Linked DNA regions of Mangrovibacterium diazotrophicum. The protein of the gene in region 1 interacts with the protein of each later gene in a pairwise test. Links are inferred from orthologs where the notes say so. Each region holds a gene or a part of one and is shown on either strand. Other genes may lie near its edges.

Region 1 (7,400 bases):
CCCACATGGAAGACGGGTACCAGGCGACGTTGCTTTTAAACAGGTTCCAGCTGTTCCCGTAGGATGTTTTGTTCCAACTGTAAAAGGCGCTCAGTCTTGGCAGATAAGCAGACTGCTCCAGTTTCAGTAATTTGATTTGACTCAGTCGTTGCGAATCTACAATCCGGTAGTCGATGTGTGTGGTTAGGTCGAAAACAGTGGTGTCTTCTTCTTCCAGCAATAGCGGGCTAATGAAATCAGTCAGGTTGTCGCTTAAAGCGATGGGGGTTGTAACATCGACGCCCATGGTGTATTTCAGAACCATTTCGGCCACCCGGATTTCCCGTTCCGCTTTGATGATTGCATTTTCCGAGTTCTGAACGATCAACTTGAGTTGGTCGAGATCCTGTTCTTCTACGAATCCGTTTTCGTACAATGCTTTGGTGTCGGTAAATTGCTTTTCGTTGTTTAACAGGTTTTCCTGCAAAACCTGAAGATTTTCGCGTGCGATCAAAGCGCCGTAGTAGGCTTGCTCAACCGCATGCCGAATTTCAATTTCGCTCTTTTCTTTGGCTTGATCAGAAAGTTGCAGGTACAACTTTGCAGAACTCACCCCAACGATGTACGAACCATCGAACAAGAGTTGGTCTACAGTGAAGCCGAAGTCGGAATTGAATTTCTGGCCGAAAGTTACTTCGAAATACTCGCCCGGGTTTCCACCGACAAATTCGGCAGGGATCAACGAAACCGGTAGGTTCAGATAGTTCGTGTAGCTTGCTGAACCGGATACCTGCGGCAGACCGGTAGCAATGGTTTCCCACACCTTTTTACGGGCTGCATCCACGTCGAGCGAGCTGTTGCGGATGACGTACGAGTTTTGCATGGCATAATCCTTAGCCTCGGGCAGCGAAAACCGCAGGGTATCCTGCGCTGAAGCGCTTCCCACGGTAATGAGCATGAACAAAATCAGGATTGTTTGTCGTACTCTAGTTTTCATTTTGAACATTGTTTAATTGTTGTTTGTAGTATTCAATCCCTTTCGGGGTGCAAATGGCATGTAGATGGTAATCAATTGTTTTGTCGAATAATTCGAGACTCATCGCTTCCTTTTCGTCGAACAAACCGTTGTCGGGGTTTAAAATGAATAAACTTCTACCAACTGTCATTTTTGCGATAAAATCCTGATCTAGCTCCGCCCGGAACAGTCCTTCCTTTTTCCCTTTTTCCAGTAGTAAGCACTCGTTGTTGTAGACGGTAACACGTTTGAAGTTCTTGAGCTTCTCATAAATTCGGGGATAAGTGCGTCGCAAATCGTAATCAATGTTGCTTTGCAAAAGGCTCAGGATCTGGATCACTTTGTCGCGGATTTTAATGATTTGATCGATGGCGTTTAAATCGTCGCCTTCTTCCAGTCGAAAGTGGTCGCTACAAAGAAAATACTTGTTAGTCAGTTGATCGACTAGGTCTTCCTTGTCTTTGAAAAAATTGTAAATGGTCTTTTTCGAAATGCTAGCTTGTCCCGCGATCTCATCCAAAGTAACGCTCTTGATTCCGTGTTTGAAAAAGAGTTCCGCTGCCTTTTCGATGATGTAGGTTTTCTTATCGTCGTTCATAGAGTGCAAAGCTATAGGAAAAATACCAATTGGAAACTATGGACACGTTAATAGTTTCCGTAGTTTTTGTGAAATTAATGTTTCGAAAAAAAAATCACGTGCAAAAGTAAGCCTACCAGGCGTGCTGATCGGATAGCGAATCGGTTAGTGACGAAATAAGTCGAGGAAAGGCGAAAAAGGCAGGATTAGCTATTTTATTTGCCGCAAATTGAGGGAAGTAAAAATTCAGCGATCTTCAGGTCAAAAGGACGGGTAATCTTAATGTTCTCGGGGTTTCCTTCTACGAGCTTGATGGTTTCGCCCATGGATTCGCAAACAGAAGCATCGTCCGTAAACAGTGGGGATTCTTCTTGCTTGAATGCCTTTTTGATCAGGTCCAGTTTGAAAGTTTGAGGTGTTTGAACCAACCTGAAACGGCTTCGGTCGGTGTGCTTGCTTGCTTCCGGTGTCAGTTCTCGCAAACTTTCTACGACTGGCATCACCGGAAGCGCGTTACCTTTTGCAAGGGTTGTTTCTTCACAGTTCGCAATTGTTTGTTGCGAAACCAAAGGTCTAACGCCGTCGTGGATAAAAACAATTCCGTTTTCGGGTAGCGTGTCGAGGCCATTTTTGACCGATTGGAAACGAGTGTTTCCACCAGCCACCAGTTGATGAGTAAGTTGAAAGTTGTTTTCCCGGCAAAGTTTCTCCCAAACGGCAAACTGGTTGGAGGGAAGCACCAGGACAAGCTGCATGCTCGAATCGTAGTTGTAGAATTGTTCCAGCGTGTGCATCAGAATTGGCTTTCCACACACCGGAATAAATTGTTTGGGGATTTCGGCACCCATTCGGGTTCCGCTTCCGCCGGCTACGATTAATGCAAACTTTTCCATCGATTTAAATGTTGCATGCAAAAATAGCAATACATTTAGATTTCACTTTACAATTGCTGATTCAAAATCAATACAGACAAAGCCATGCAAACACTCCTTCAATTTTTGAACGAACTCAAAGAGAATAACAACAAAGAATGGTTCAATGAAAACCGGAAAGCTTATGATGCGAGTAAAGAGCAGATGTTGTTTTTTACCGAGATCATGATTCAGGAACTGCGAAAGATGGATTCTGAAATTCCTGCCTTGAGCGCGAAGGACTGCCTTTTCCGTATTTTTCGCGATGTACGTTTCTCGAATGACAAAAGCCCGTACAAAACCAACATGGGTAGTTTCATTGCTCCCGGAGGACGAAAAAGCGACCTAGCCGGTTATTATGTGCACTTTGAGCCAGGAGCTTCGTTTATCGGAGGCGGGGTTTGGTGTCCGGCAGCCGATGTTTTAAGAGCGATTCGCATGGAGATTTATGAGCATCCCGATGGTTTCAAGGAAGTGCTGTATGACGGTGACTTTAAAGAATACTTCACAGAGATCATGGGTGAAAAATTGAAGACTGCACCAAAAGGCTTCGATAAGGAATTTGAAGATATCGATTTGCTGCGCTACAAATCGTACGCTTTTGGTTATTCACTCACCGATGAGCAGGTTTTGTCGGCTGATTTGGTCGAGCTCGCCGTATCTGTTTTCCGACAACTGAGCCACATGAACCGTTTTCTGAATGATGCCATCGAAAAACGGCGGTAAAAGTGTCGAATTAACAATAATATTTTGGTCGTTCATGGTGTAAATCGTACAGAAAGTTGTACGAAAAGCATTCGTTCATGATATAATAGTGTGAAAAGGGTTACAAAATCCGGGAACCACGTATTAATAGATAGATTAGTTTCTTCCCAATCAACCCATTTTCATAGAAAAAGCCGGCGAATTTACTTCCCGGCTTTTTTTCTTTTATCGTGATTGGTCTTGATTATTTCAGATTTCCTGTCTTGATCAGCCACTCGGCAATTTGAACGGCATTCAGTGCAGCACCCTTTTTAATTTGGTCGCCAACACACCAAAAAGTCAACCCTTTTGGATTCGTGATGTCTTTGCGCAAACGACCAACATATACATCATCTTTACCAGCCACAAACAAAGGCATTGGGTATTCTTTGTTTTGCGGTTTGTCGATAACGGTCAAGCCTTCAAATTTTTCGAATGCATCGCGTACTTGCTCAACGCTCAACGCTTCTTCCGTTTCCAGCCAAATAGCTTCAGAGTGTGAACGGGCAACCGGAACACGCACACAAGTGGCGCTTACTTCAGCATCGGTGTGCATAATCTTTTTGGTTTCCCAGTTCATCTTCATTTCCTCTTTAGTATAGTCGTTATCCAGGAAAACGTCGATGTGAGGAATGATATTCATTGCCAACTGGTAAGCAAATTTGTCAACTTTCGGTTCTTCACCTGTTGCAATCTGACGGGTTTGTTCTTCCAGTTCGGCAATACCTTGCGCACCTGCACCACTTGCAGCCTGGTATGTAGCAACCTGCACTTTGGTAATTTTCGACAAATCGTTGATTGGTTTCAACGCAACAACCATTTGAATTGTCGAGCAGTTTGGGTTGGCAATAATGTTGCGTGGGCGCACCAAAGCATCTTCCGGGTTTACTTCAGGAACAACCAATGGAACGTCGTCGTCATAACGGAAAGCGCTGGAGTTGTCGATCATGACTGCTCCGTATTTGGTAATCGTTGACGCAAAGTCTTTCGAGATTGAAGCTCCGGCAGAGGTCAATGCAATATCAATATCTTTGAAATCGTCGTTGTGCTTCAATTCCTTGACAGTTAGTTTCTTGCCTTTAAATTCGTATTCTGTTCCGGCACTTCTGGCCGATCCAAATAAAACTAACTCATCGAGCGGGAAATTCCGTTCAGCCAGTACGTTCAAAAACTCCTGTCCAACCGCTCCACTTGCACCAACAATTGCAACTTTCATAGTTTGGAAAATTTTGTTAATTTAAATCGTTAAAAATCAGTTTCTACTGTAGAAACTTAGAGCGCCCAAAATTAGTTGTTTACTTTTAATTTTTAACCCAATGAAAGCGAAATCTTGGTATTTTCTTTTGCTGGGAATCATCTTGTTTACAATTGATACTTACGGAAGGCCAATTTGGTTTGAAAATTTTGAAATCGCAGAGAAAGGATATTGGGGAGACGATGATGGTTTGACGATTCATGCTGACTTATCCGGAATTACAAAATGGTTCCTCAATGTGGACAATTGCAGCTTCACAGCTTCCAACGATTATGTGAAAACAGTTTCGACTTCCGGTGGCCGGTTCGAAGCACTAGACTGCGATGGCGAGGCAGTCTGGACTTCCGAGTGGATCCGGATTTCTGGTGAAAGCAGTGTGAGCTGCAAATTGACGACCCGGGAAACCGGCAGTGGAAAGACTGAAACCAGTAAATACATTCATGTTTTTTATCGCCTGGACGACGGGCCCGAACAACTTTTCGAAATCAATGGAATCAGTGCCGGAAATTGGGGCGAGGCCGTGGTGGAGCAAACCGGTTTGCAGGGAGACTCGCTGCAAATCGTGATTCGCTTGAACACAAGTTATGCTTCCGATAAAATAATAGTCGACGATATTTTGGTCGAGTCGCAGGAACCGCCGCTTTTACCCGAGAATTTGGCAGCTGCAGGAGATTTGTTGATCAATGAAATTCTGTTTAATCCTTACCCTGATTGTGATGATTTTGTGGAGGTGGTGAATGTTTCGAATAAGGAGCTGCGTACCGATCACCTGTTTATCGCCTCACGAGATAGCGATGGAAACTTGAAACAAGTTAATTCGTTTTCGGCTTTTGCGGATTATTTGGCACCTGGTGCCTATTTATTGCTGTGCGAAAAACCGGACAGCCTGCCTTTTATTTACCCGCAAAACTGTGCAGAGAATTTTATGTCGAGTGAACTGCCATCGATGCCGAATGATGGTGGGGTAGTCGCGCTGGTGGATGACTCGCTGAATGTGATTGACGAGTTAATCTACGATGCAAAAATGCATCATCCTTCGATTGCCGATGAAGAAGGGATTTCGTTGGAACGGAGGTCTGTTAAGTTGCCAACGAGTGAATGGGAGAATTGGACATCCGCTGCGTCGGTTGTGGGTTTCGCGACGCCCGGCTGCCCGAATTCGATGCTCGAGCTCGATTTTCAGACAAACTCGGTGACCTTTGAGCCCGATGTTATTTCGCCGAATAATGATGGCTATAACGATTTCACGAATCTTCATTTCGAACTGTCAGAGCCGGAATGGTTGCTGAATGTGCTGATTTTTGATGTATCAGGACGATTGATCGATCAACCGCAAAAAAATGTAACAATCGGGCAAACTGCCGATCTAAATTGGCAAGGACAACGATCGGATGGCGAGCTGTTGGCTGCCGGGATTTACGTTTTCTATATCGAATTGACCAATTTGAGGGGAGAGCGCAAAGTATTCCGGAAAAGCTGCACGATCGTAAACAAGATTATGTAATTTAGACGGTCACTACCAAAAAACAACCATGAAACAACACCTTTTTTCTTTTTCGCTGAAAGAGATCACCCGTTCACCCTCTTTCGGACGAAGCATTGCGACTACGGTCATGCTCGTTTTTCTGGCGCTATACTTTACTGCGGTTTTCTTGGCTTTTGGACTTTTGATTATTCCGAGAGCGTTGACTGAGAAATTCCCTGGTCAGGAACTAACCAGCATGCTGAACAGTTATCTGTTAATCTATTTTGCGATCGATTTAGTGATGCGACAACTATTACAAAGTTTGCCCACCATCAGCTTCAAACCGTTTATTATTTTGAATATTAAACGGCGGCGAATTGCCACCTATTTGCTCAACCGGTCGGTTTTGCATTTTTTCAATCTCCTGCCTTTTTTCATGATCATCCCACTGTTCTTTCGTCTCGTGGTGCCTGATCATGCTGGAGCCGGAGCGGTTTACTGGTTAATTGCCATTGTGCTATTAATCATGACCAACCATTTCCTCACGACATACTTGAAATGGTGGATCAACGAGAGCAGTTACGGGTTTTATGTGTTTGCTGCGGTTTTCGTGGCGCTTTATGCTGCAAATTATTTCGGCTTGGTGGATTTGACCGGTGCATTTGGACGATTGCTGGACACGACGATTCAACAGCCTTTGATTCTGCTTGGATTGGCGATTCCTCCCGTTCTGTTTTATTGGCTCAATCTGCGTTACCTGATGTCAAATTTGTACCTGAACCTGGTTGAGAAGAAGCAAAAGGACTCAACGGTGCGAGACTTCAGTTGGATGAGTGAACTGGGTGAGTATGGCAAATTCATTTCCTTGAACGTTCGGATGATTTGGCGAAATAAGCGTCCCCGAACCCAGTTTGTGATGACTCTGCTATTTCTGCTCTACGGATTTCTGATTTATAAAGATGTTGACAAAGGAATACCTGAAGGAATCTTGATTTTAGGAGGGTTGATCATGACCGGTATGTTTTCAATCTCCATCGGTCAGTTTTTCCCAGCTTGGCACAGTCGCTACTACGCGATGCTGATGACCCAGAATTTCAAAATGAAGCAGTTCCTTCAAGCCTTTTATTACATGAACCTGATTGTGTCGTTCATCTATTTCCTGGTCACTTTGCTGTACGGATTTATGGATATTCGGATCGTTTATTTCAATACCGCCCTGTTTTTCTACCACATTGGTGTGAATCTGAACCTGATCTTGCTGTTCGGTTCTTTTAGTAAAAAGGCGGTCGATCTGGGAGGTTCGGCGATGTTCAATTACCAGGGAATGGGGGCCACGCAATGGCTGATCGCATTCCCGCTGCTCATCGGGCCGATCCTGTTTTTCTACCTGTTTAAATGGGCAACAAATTCCAACCCGGCATTGATTATTTTGGGTCTCCTGGGAGTTGTTGGGA
Region 2 (7,216 bases), on another replicon or contig:
CGGTTCAGGAAAAACTAGAAGATCATTACCGTGACATGCAGGATCTGGAATTTACCATCCAGGAAGGCAAATTATGGCTGCTTCAAACTCGCAACGGGAAACGTACAGGAGCAGCCATGGTCAAAATTGCCGTCGACATGCTGGAGCAAGGAATGATCGATAAAAAAACAGCCTTGAAACGTATTGAGCCCAACAAACTCGACGAATTATTGCACCCTGTTTTCGACAAGGAAGCCATGAAACGTGCTACAATCCTGGCCAAAGGTCTTCCGGCATCTCCGGGCGCTGCAACCGGCCAAATCGTGTTCTTCGCCGATGAAGCATCGAAATACGAATCGTCAGTCCTGGTTCGTATCGAAACCTCACCCGAAGATTTGGAAGGGATGAACATTGCCCGCGGCATTTTGACCGCCCGTGGAGGGATGACCTCACACGCTGCGGTCGTAGCCCGTGGAATGGGTAAATGCTGCGTTTCGGGTGCCGGCACAGTTCGCATCGACTATCGAGCCCGCACCATGACTGTTTCCGGGAAAGTTTTAAAAGAAGGTGACTGGATCTCGCTGAACGGCTCTACCGGAGAAGTTTGCGAAGGTAAAGTGGCTACTCAAAATCCGGATCTGGGAGGCGATTTCGGAAAAATCATGGATTTGGCTGATGAGTTTACCAGGATGACTGTTCGCACCAATGCCGATACACCACACGATGCTCAAGTTGCCAGCAAGTTCGGCGCAAAAGGTATTGGGCTTTGCCGTACCGAGCACATGTTCTTCGAAGGAGAACGCATAAAGGCAATGCGCGAAATGATTTTGGCAAACAATACTGCCGACCGTGAAAAAGCTTTAGCCAAACTGCTGCCTTACCAAAGAAGCGACTTCGAGGGTATTTTCGAAGCGATGGCTGGTTACGGTGTTACCGTTCGTTTACTCGACCCTCCATTGCACGAGTTTGTTCCGCACAACGCATCTGCTCAACAGGAATTAGCAGAAGAAATGGGTATTACAATGGACGCCATTTTATCGAAGATTGAAGACCTGTCCGAATTCAACCCGATGCTTGGCCACCGTGGTTGCCGTTTGGGAATCACCTACCCGGAAATTACAGCCATGCAGGCCAGAGCTATTATTGAAGCTGCACTTAACCTGAAGAAAAAAGGAATCGACGCCAAACCTGAAATTATGGTTCCGCTGGTTGGTACCATCGCTGAGCTGAAAAACCAGGCTGCGATTATCCGTCAGACTGCAGAAAAAGTCTTCGAAGAAAAAGGCGATAAAATTGACTTCCTGCTGGGAACAATGATCGAGATTCCGCGTGCTGCACTAACCGCTGACCTGATTGCAGAAGAAGCAGAATTCTTCTCTTTCGGCACAAACGACCTCACGCAAATGACTTTCGGTTATTCTCGCGACGACGCCGGCAAATTCTTACCGGACTACCTCGACAAAGGAATTCTGAAAAATGATCCGTTCCAGGTGCTCGACCAAACCGGTGTCGGTCAGCTGGTAAAAATGGGAGTTGAAAAAGGACGTTCATCCAAACCAAAACTGAAAGTAGGCATTTGCGGCGAACACGGTGGTGAACCTAGTTCCGTGATGTTCTGCGACAGTGTTGGGCTCGACTACGTAAGCTGCTCACCTTATCGCGTACCGATTGCTCGGGTTGCCGCAGCTCTGGCAAACATTTCTTAGTAAATCGACTCATTCAAAAATAGAGAAAGCCGCTTTCCCTCTGGAAGGCGGCTTTTGTTTTGAGTATTAACGTATAGAATGTGGAATGAAAGATAAAATTTCTTTTTTGGGCATCAAAGCAAGGTAGCTTCCATGCTGACATCAATGGCCGACAAGGCTTGCGACACCGGGCAACCAACCTTTGCTTGCTCGGCAATTTCAAAAAACTTCTCTTCTGAAATTCCCGGCACCACAGCCTGAACAACCAGGTGACTTCCGGTAATTCTAAAGCCACCATCTACTGAATCCAGCTTGACTTCGGCCGTTGTTGCTACTTTTTCAGGTTCGTAACCTGCCTCGCTGAGCATGTTTGAGAAAGCCATCGAGAAACAGCCTGCATGAGCAGCACCGATCAACATTTCAGGGTTCGCTCCTTCCCCTTCCTCAAATCGAGATTTAAAACTGAACGGGAAATTGGTTTTACTTTCTTCGAATCCCATTTCACCTGTACCTTTTTTCAAATTCCCTTCCCAAGTTGCATGTGCTTTATTGATTTTCATGACGTAGATTTTTAGACTTCTACCCGCAAAGAAGCAATCCCGGTGCCAAAATGCGGAGAGAATAGTCACGCTATTTTACAAATCACTAAAATGCAATGCATTACGTTAAAACCCGTTCAAAAATACCGTTTCAAAACGTCACGTTTCATTCAGCCATAACGTGGTCAAACCGCCACAGAAAGCTTATTTTCGAGGGAGACGCTCCACACTTGACACAAAAAAAAAGCCGGCGGCGAATCCCCCAATTCACCAGCCGGCACGATAAGTAAACTATCGACTTAAAATCTTAAAACCTGGCAGAAAAGCTCACATTAAACTGTGGAGCTAATCGGTACCCGTGTCCGCAGCGTTCAAACATCATATCGCCTACCCGAAAATACAGATGACCTCCATAGTGCACTCTTTCATATCGCCCGGGTAAAGTAGCGAATACGTAGCCGGACGGCATCGCGATCTGCACATATCCTACTTGCGGGTAATAAGAATAATAGTGGCCCGAGTGGTAGTAGACATCTCCTTGGGTATGTCTCAAATGCACTGGTGCGGAGCTAAACTGGCGATAAACATTTCCGTATCGCGGATGACGGTACGCGTATCGCTCGTTTTCATAATGACGCTGCACTGGCTTGCGATCATAATACCTGTGATCATCGTATTTATAGGATTTATTCGCATATTTTTGACGATCATTCTTCTTGTATTTGTACTCCTTCTTATTTCCCTTGTGCGAATCATTCCGTTCAGCCTGAACCGAAAAACTACTTAGACCTAATCCCAACATCAACGTAACTGCTACTATCTGAAATTTATTCGGTGCTTTCATGACTTTAAAGTTTACAGGTTTAACAATAAATTGTTTGTCTCTTTTACCGGTATAAGCTATCCAGTGAAATGCAAACGACATGCCAAAATAGAAAAACACTACCAATCAACCACTTGCACTCAGTATATTTGCACTGTTTTTTCAAACCATTGTGAGGAGAATGCAAATAGAATGTTATTTTTGCAGCAAATTTGAAGCAGGTGGCACGTATTTTAGCAATCGATTTTGGAAAGAAACGCGTTGGATTGGCAGTAACCGACCCCTTGCAACTTATTGCAAGTAAGTTAACCACTGTCCCCAGTCACCAGATTTTTGACTTTCTGAAAGATTACTTCCAGAAAGAACAGGTTGAAAAGGTGATTATCGGTTACCCGTTGCAGATGAACAATGAAGCATCGGAAGCCGTTTTGTATATCAATCCGTTTTTGAAGCGCTTCCAAAAGTTGTACCCGGACATGCCCTTAGAACAAGTAGATGAACGATTTACGTCGCGAATGGCATTCCAGACAATGATTGACGCTGGTTTAAAAAAGAAAGACAGACAGAACAAAGCAACGATTGATGCTGTTAGTGCAACAATTATTTTGCAGTCGTATTTAGAACAAAAAAAATTCAGATAATGATTTACCCGATTACTGTTTACGGTGAGCCTTTGTTACGAAAAGTAGCGAAACCTATTGATAAAGATTATCCTGGCTTTGACCAATTGGTGAAAGACATGTTTGAGACCATGTACCACTCGGACGGTGTAGGACTGGCCGCTCCTCAAATCGGGTTGTCTATCCGTATGTTTGTTATTGATGCATCGGCTGCAGCCGATGAAGAACCGGAATTGGAAGGCTTCAAGAAAGCGTTCATCAATCCTGAGATTATCGAGTTTAAAGGTGACGAATGGATTATGAATGAAGGTTGCCTGAGCTTGCCGGAGATTCGCGAGGATGTTTCGAGACCGGAATTCGTAAAAATCAAATACTACGACGAAAACTTCGTTGAGCATATTGAAGAGTACGGTGGTTTTGCAGCCCGAGTCATTCAACACGAATACGACCACCTGGAAGGAAAGCTCTTAATCGACTACCTGAGCCCGTTGAAAAAACGAATGCTTAAAAGTCGACTGACCAATATCACCAAAGGAAAGGTGAAAACGAGCTACCGGATCATCATTCCCGGAACAAAAAAATAACGCTTCATGATAAAAACGACGGGGTTCTTCATCAGAATCCCGTCGTTCATCAAATAGGCGCCCCAAGCCACTGGAATTCAATCCTATTTTTACTGTAACTTATAGTTTATTTGCGAGTTACGGTGATGTTTTTCTCAAATAACCCTTTTGTTAAAATCCTCGGATTTTGGCTCCTTGGATTGATGCTGTCCCGATTTTATCCACTCCTGCTCATCCCTTTTGCACTGTGGATCATCATTGGTCTGGGTTGGTATGCAAAACTATTTAGCCGAAAAAGATACCCGTTCGATCTCATCGCATCATCTTTATTGGCGACGGCGCTGGTTCTGATCTCCAGTGTCAACTATCGAATTCAACATCCGCCGCTTCCAACATCTTCTTCCAAAGAGATCTGCTTTTGGGCGACAGTTGTTGAAAAGCCAGCAGAAAAGGAAAACAGTTTTCAACTCAAACTCAGGATCGAACAAGCGGAAAACGACAGTTTGAATAAGCAAACAATGATGGGTTGGCTTCAAAAGTCGGACAATGCTGCAAAGCTGGAAGCAGGCGACCTACTTTTTTGCCAAAGTCGGATTAGCCGGATTGAAAACCGGGGAAATCCGTTTGAATTTGATTACCGCGACTATCTTGCAAATCAAGGCATTTATTTTAGCTGCTATTTGAAGTCTGGCAAATTTGAAAAAGCAGGAAAAAGCCATTTCCGGATCCGACTCGCAGCCGAAAAATTCAGGGAAAAACTCCTAACAATTCTCCGTTCTAACCTGAAAAAGACGGAAAGCTTTGAGGTAATTTCAGCACTGAGTCTGGGATACCGAAAAGAGCTGACTCCGGAAACCCGAGCCGCCTTCGTTGAAACAGGGGGCATGCATGTTTTAGCAGTCAGTGGGTTGCATGTGGGGCTGATCTACTTCTTTCTTCTCAAGCTCTTTTCATTCCTGAAACGTTCGCATAAAGGGAAATGGATTCGTTGTTGCCTGATTTTATCCATCCTTTGGGCCTACGCGCTTTTGACAGGTCTGTCGCCATCGGTGCAACGCGCCACGCTAATGTTCACTTTCTTGCTTTTAGCCGAAAGCATCAACCGGACAAATTCCATTTACAACTCCATCGCCGCCTCCGCTTTTGCACTGCTGCTAATTGATTCCGATATTCTTTTTGCAGTCGGCTTTCAGCTTTCGTATGCGGCCGTTTTGAGCATCGTCTATTTTTACCCGTTAATAAACGGCCTGGTGCCTTCAAAAAATCCTATTGTCAAAAAGCCGTGGCAGTTGCTCTGCGTGTCGCTGGCCGCACAAATCGGCACTTTCCCGCTAAGCATTTACTATTTCAACCAATTTCCGTTCTATTTCTGGCTCAGTAACTTTGTCGTCATTCCGGCGGCATTTGTCTTGTTAGCCGGAACATTTTCACTTTTTATAGCCACTCCGCTCCCGGCACTTCAACACGGAATCGCCTTTTTGCTCGAAGGAACCAACTCCGCTGTTTTAATCGCGTTGAAATTCATCAGCCGATTACCGGGTGCAGTCGTTTCGGGCATTTCAATTACACCAGGGCAATTAACGGCAATCATTCTAGCAATCTTGTTCATCATACTATTCATCAACCTAAAGCAAGTGAAGTTCATTCGATACGCACTTATATCTTTAATTGCTTTCCTTGTGATAGGCATCAACGAAAAAAGACAATTGTTCAACCAGCACCGCCTTCTGGTGTACGAGAATAAACAAGCTGTTTTTCATTTTATCGACGGTCGTTCCAACTTCATTTTAACATCAGATACCACCGAACTTTCGCCCTATGTCTATTCAAATACGTTGACGAAACTACAGTTGGATGAGCCTCAAATTATACTTATCAGTGACTTCTTGCAACTTCGGGAGAAGCAGTTGTTCATTGAAAATGACATCTATCAATTCGGCCTCGAAACCTATATTTTGTCACCTGAAAACAAAAAACCGAAACTAACCGAACTCAGAAATGCTGTCGAAAATCCACCACCTTCGAATTCCTCAAACAAAAGTGAATCAGAAGCCAAAACACTACCATAGCATCAGTCAATTGGGTAAACTCCGTAAAATAGGCCCTATTACCATTAGAAAGCCGGTAAACACTCTAATCTTAAGCTAACGTTCACAGCCCTACCGTTTTCCAAAAAACTGGAATAATCGCATGGTTATTGTTTATTTTATACTTTACTTTGCTTGGCTATTTTTAACGTAGAATTACTAAAACTCAATGAAAATTGTTATCGTTGGAGCGGGAGAAGTAGGAACTCACCTTGCTAAAATGTTGAGCCGGGAAGATCATGACATCGTATTGATGGATGACGATACTGAAAAGCTGAATAAACTATCGAGCCAGGTAGACCTGCTGACCATTACCGGGTATGCAAACTCATTCAAAGACCTCAAAGACGCCGGGGTAGCCAAATCAGACTTGCTGATTGCTGTTACACCTTATGAAGAGCGAAACATCATGGCCAGCATCATGGCTAAGGACATGGGAGTTGGACGAACAGTTGCCCGGATTAACAACGGAGAATACCTCGAAGAAAAATACAAAGAGAAACTTCGAAACCTCGGCGTGGACGAGTTGATTTACCCGGAAAGTCTTGCCGGTAAAGAGGTCGCTTCATCAGTAAAACAGGTAGGTACCCGCCAGTTAATTGAGTTTTCAGGAGGCAAACTAATCCTGATGGGGATTAAAATCCGCGAGAACGCCCCGGTACTAAATAAGTCTTTTGAAGAGCTTTCCTATATTGAATCTGAGATTAGAGCGGTTGCAATAAATCGCGAAGCCAAAACAATCATTCCACACGGACGTGATTATGTACGGGCCGGTGATATCATTTTCTTCATCACTACGCGCACCTACATGAACAAGGTTTTCGAATTGACAGGAAAAGAAATCTTCCCGGTTCGGAATATCATGATTCTGGGTGGTAGCCGTATCGCTCAGAAAACAGTAGAACGTTTAGGCGACAACT

The links.
Region 2: the proteins of BC643_RS14180 (region 1) and def interact in binary tests that used the Escherichia coli proteins (3 or more experiments, as listed by UniProt). The link is inferred for Mangrovibacterium diazotrophicum from one-to-one orthologs.

What each region holds. Positions count from the first base shown.
Region 1 is NZ_RAPN01000001.1:3,613,498-3,620,897, forward strand. Bases 2,438-5,435 are described here. They hold BC643_RS14180 (aspartate-semialdehyde dehydrogenase), read right to left. Parts: upstream 4,443-5,435; coding sequence 3,432-4,442; downstream 2,438-3,431. Other genes in these bases: BC643_RS14170 (2-C-methyl-D-erythritol 4-phosphate cytidylyltransferase), read right to left, coding at 2,438-2,464; BC643_RS14175 (DUF2461 domain-containing protein), read left to right, coding at 2,549-3,208; BC643_RS14185 (T9SS type B sorting domain-containing protein), read left to right, coding at 4,543-5,435. Also shown: BC643_RS14160 (TolC family protein), read right to left, coding at 1-976; BC643_RS14165 (TetR/AcrR family transcriptional regulator), read right to left, coding at 966-1,592; more of BC643_RS14170, read right to left, coding at 1,787-2,437; more of BC643_RS14185, read left to right, coding at 5,436-5,985; BC643_RS14190 (DUF5687 family protein), read left to right, coding at 6,014-7,400.
Region 2 is NZ_RAPN01000002.1:410,387-417,602, forward strand. Bases 2,635-5,448 are described here. They hold def (peptide deformylase), read left to right. Parts: upstream 2,635-3,666; coding sequence 3,667-4,230; downstream 4,231-5,448. Other genes in these bases: BC643_RS17855 (hypothetical protein), read right to left, coding at 2,635-3,047; ruvX (Holliday junction resolvase RuvX), read left to right, coding at 3,248-3,667; BC643_RS17870 (ComEC/Rec2 family competence protein), read left to right, coding at 4,413-5,448. Also shown: ppdK (pyruvate, phosphate dikinase), read left to right, coding at 1-1,685; BC643_RS17850 (OsmC family protein), read right to left, coding at 1,799-2,224; more of BC643_RS17855, read right to left, coding at 2,511-2,634; more of BC643_RS17870, read left to right, coding at 5,449-6,278; Trk system potassium transporter TrkA, read left to right, coding at 6,466-7,216. UniProt on the Escherichia coli protein: Removes the formyl group from the N-terminal Met of newly synthesized proteins. Requires at least a dipeptide for an efficient rate of reaction. N-terminal L-methionine is a prerequisite for activity but the enzyme has broad specificity at other positions.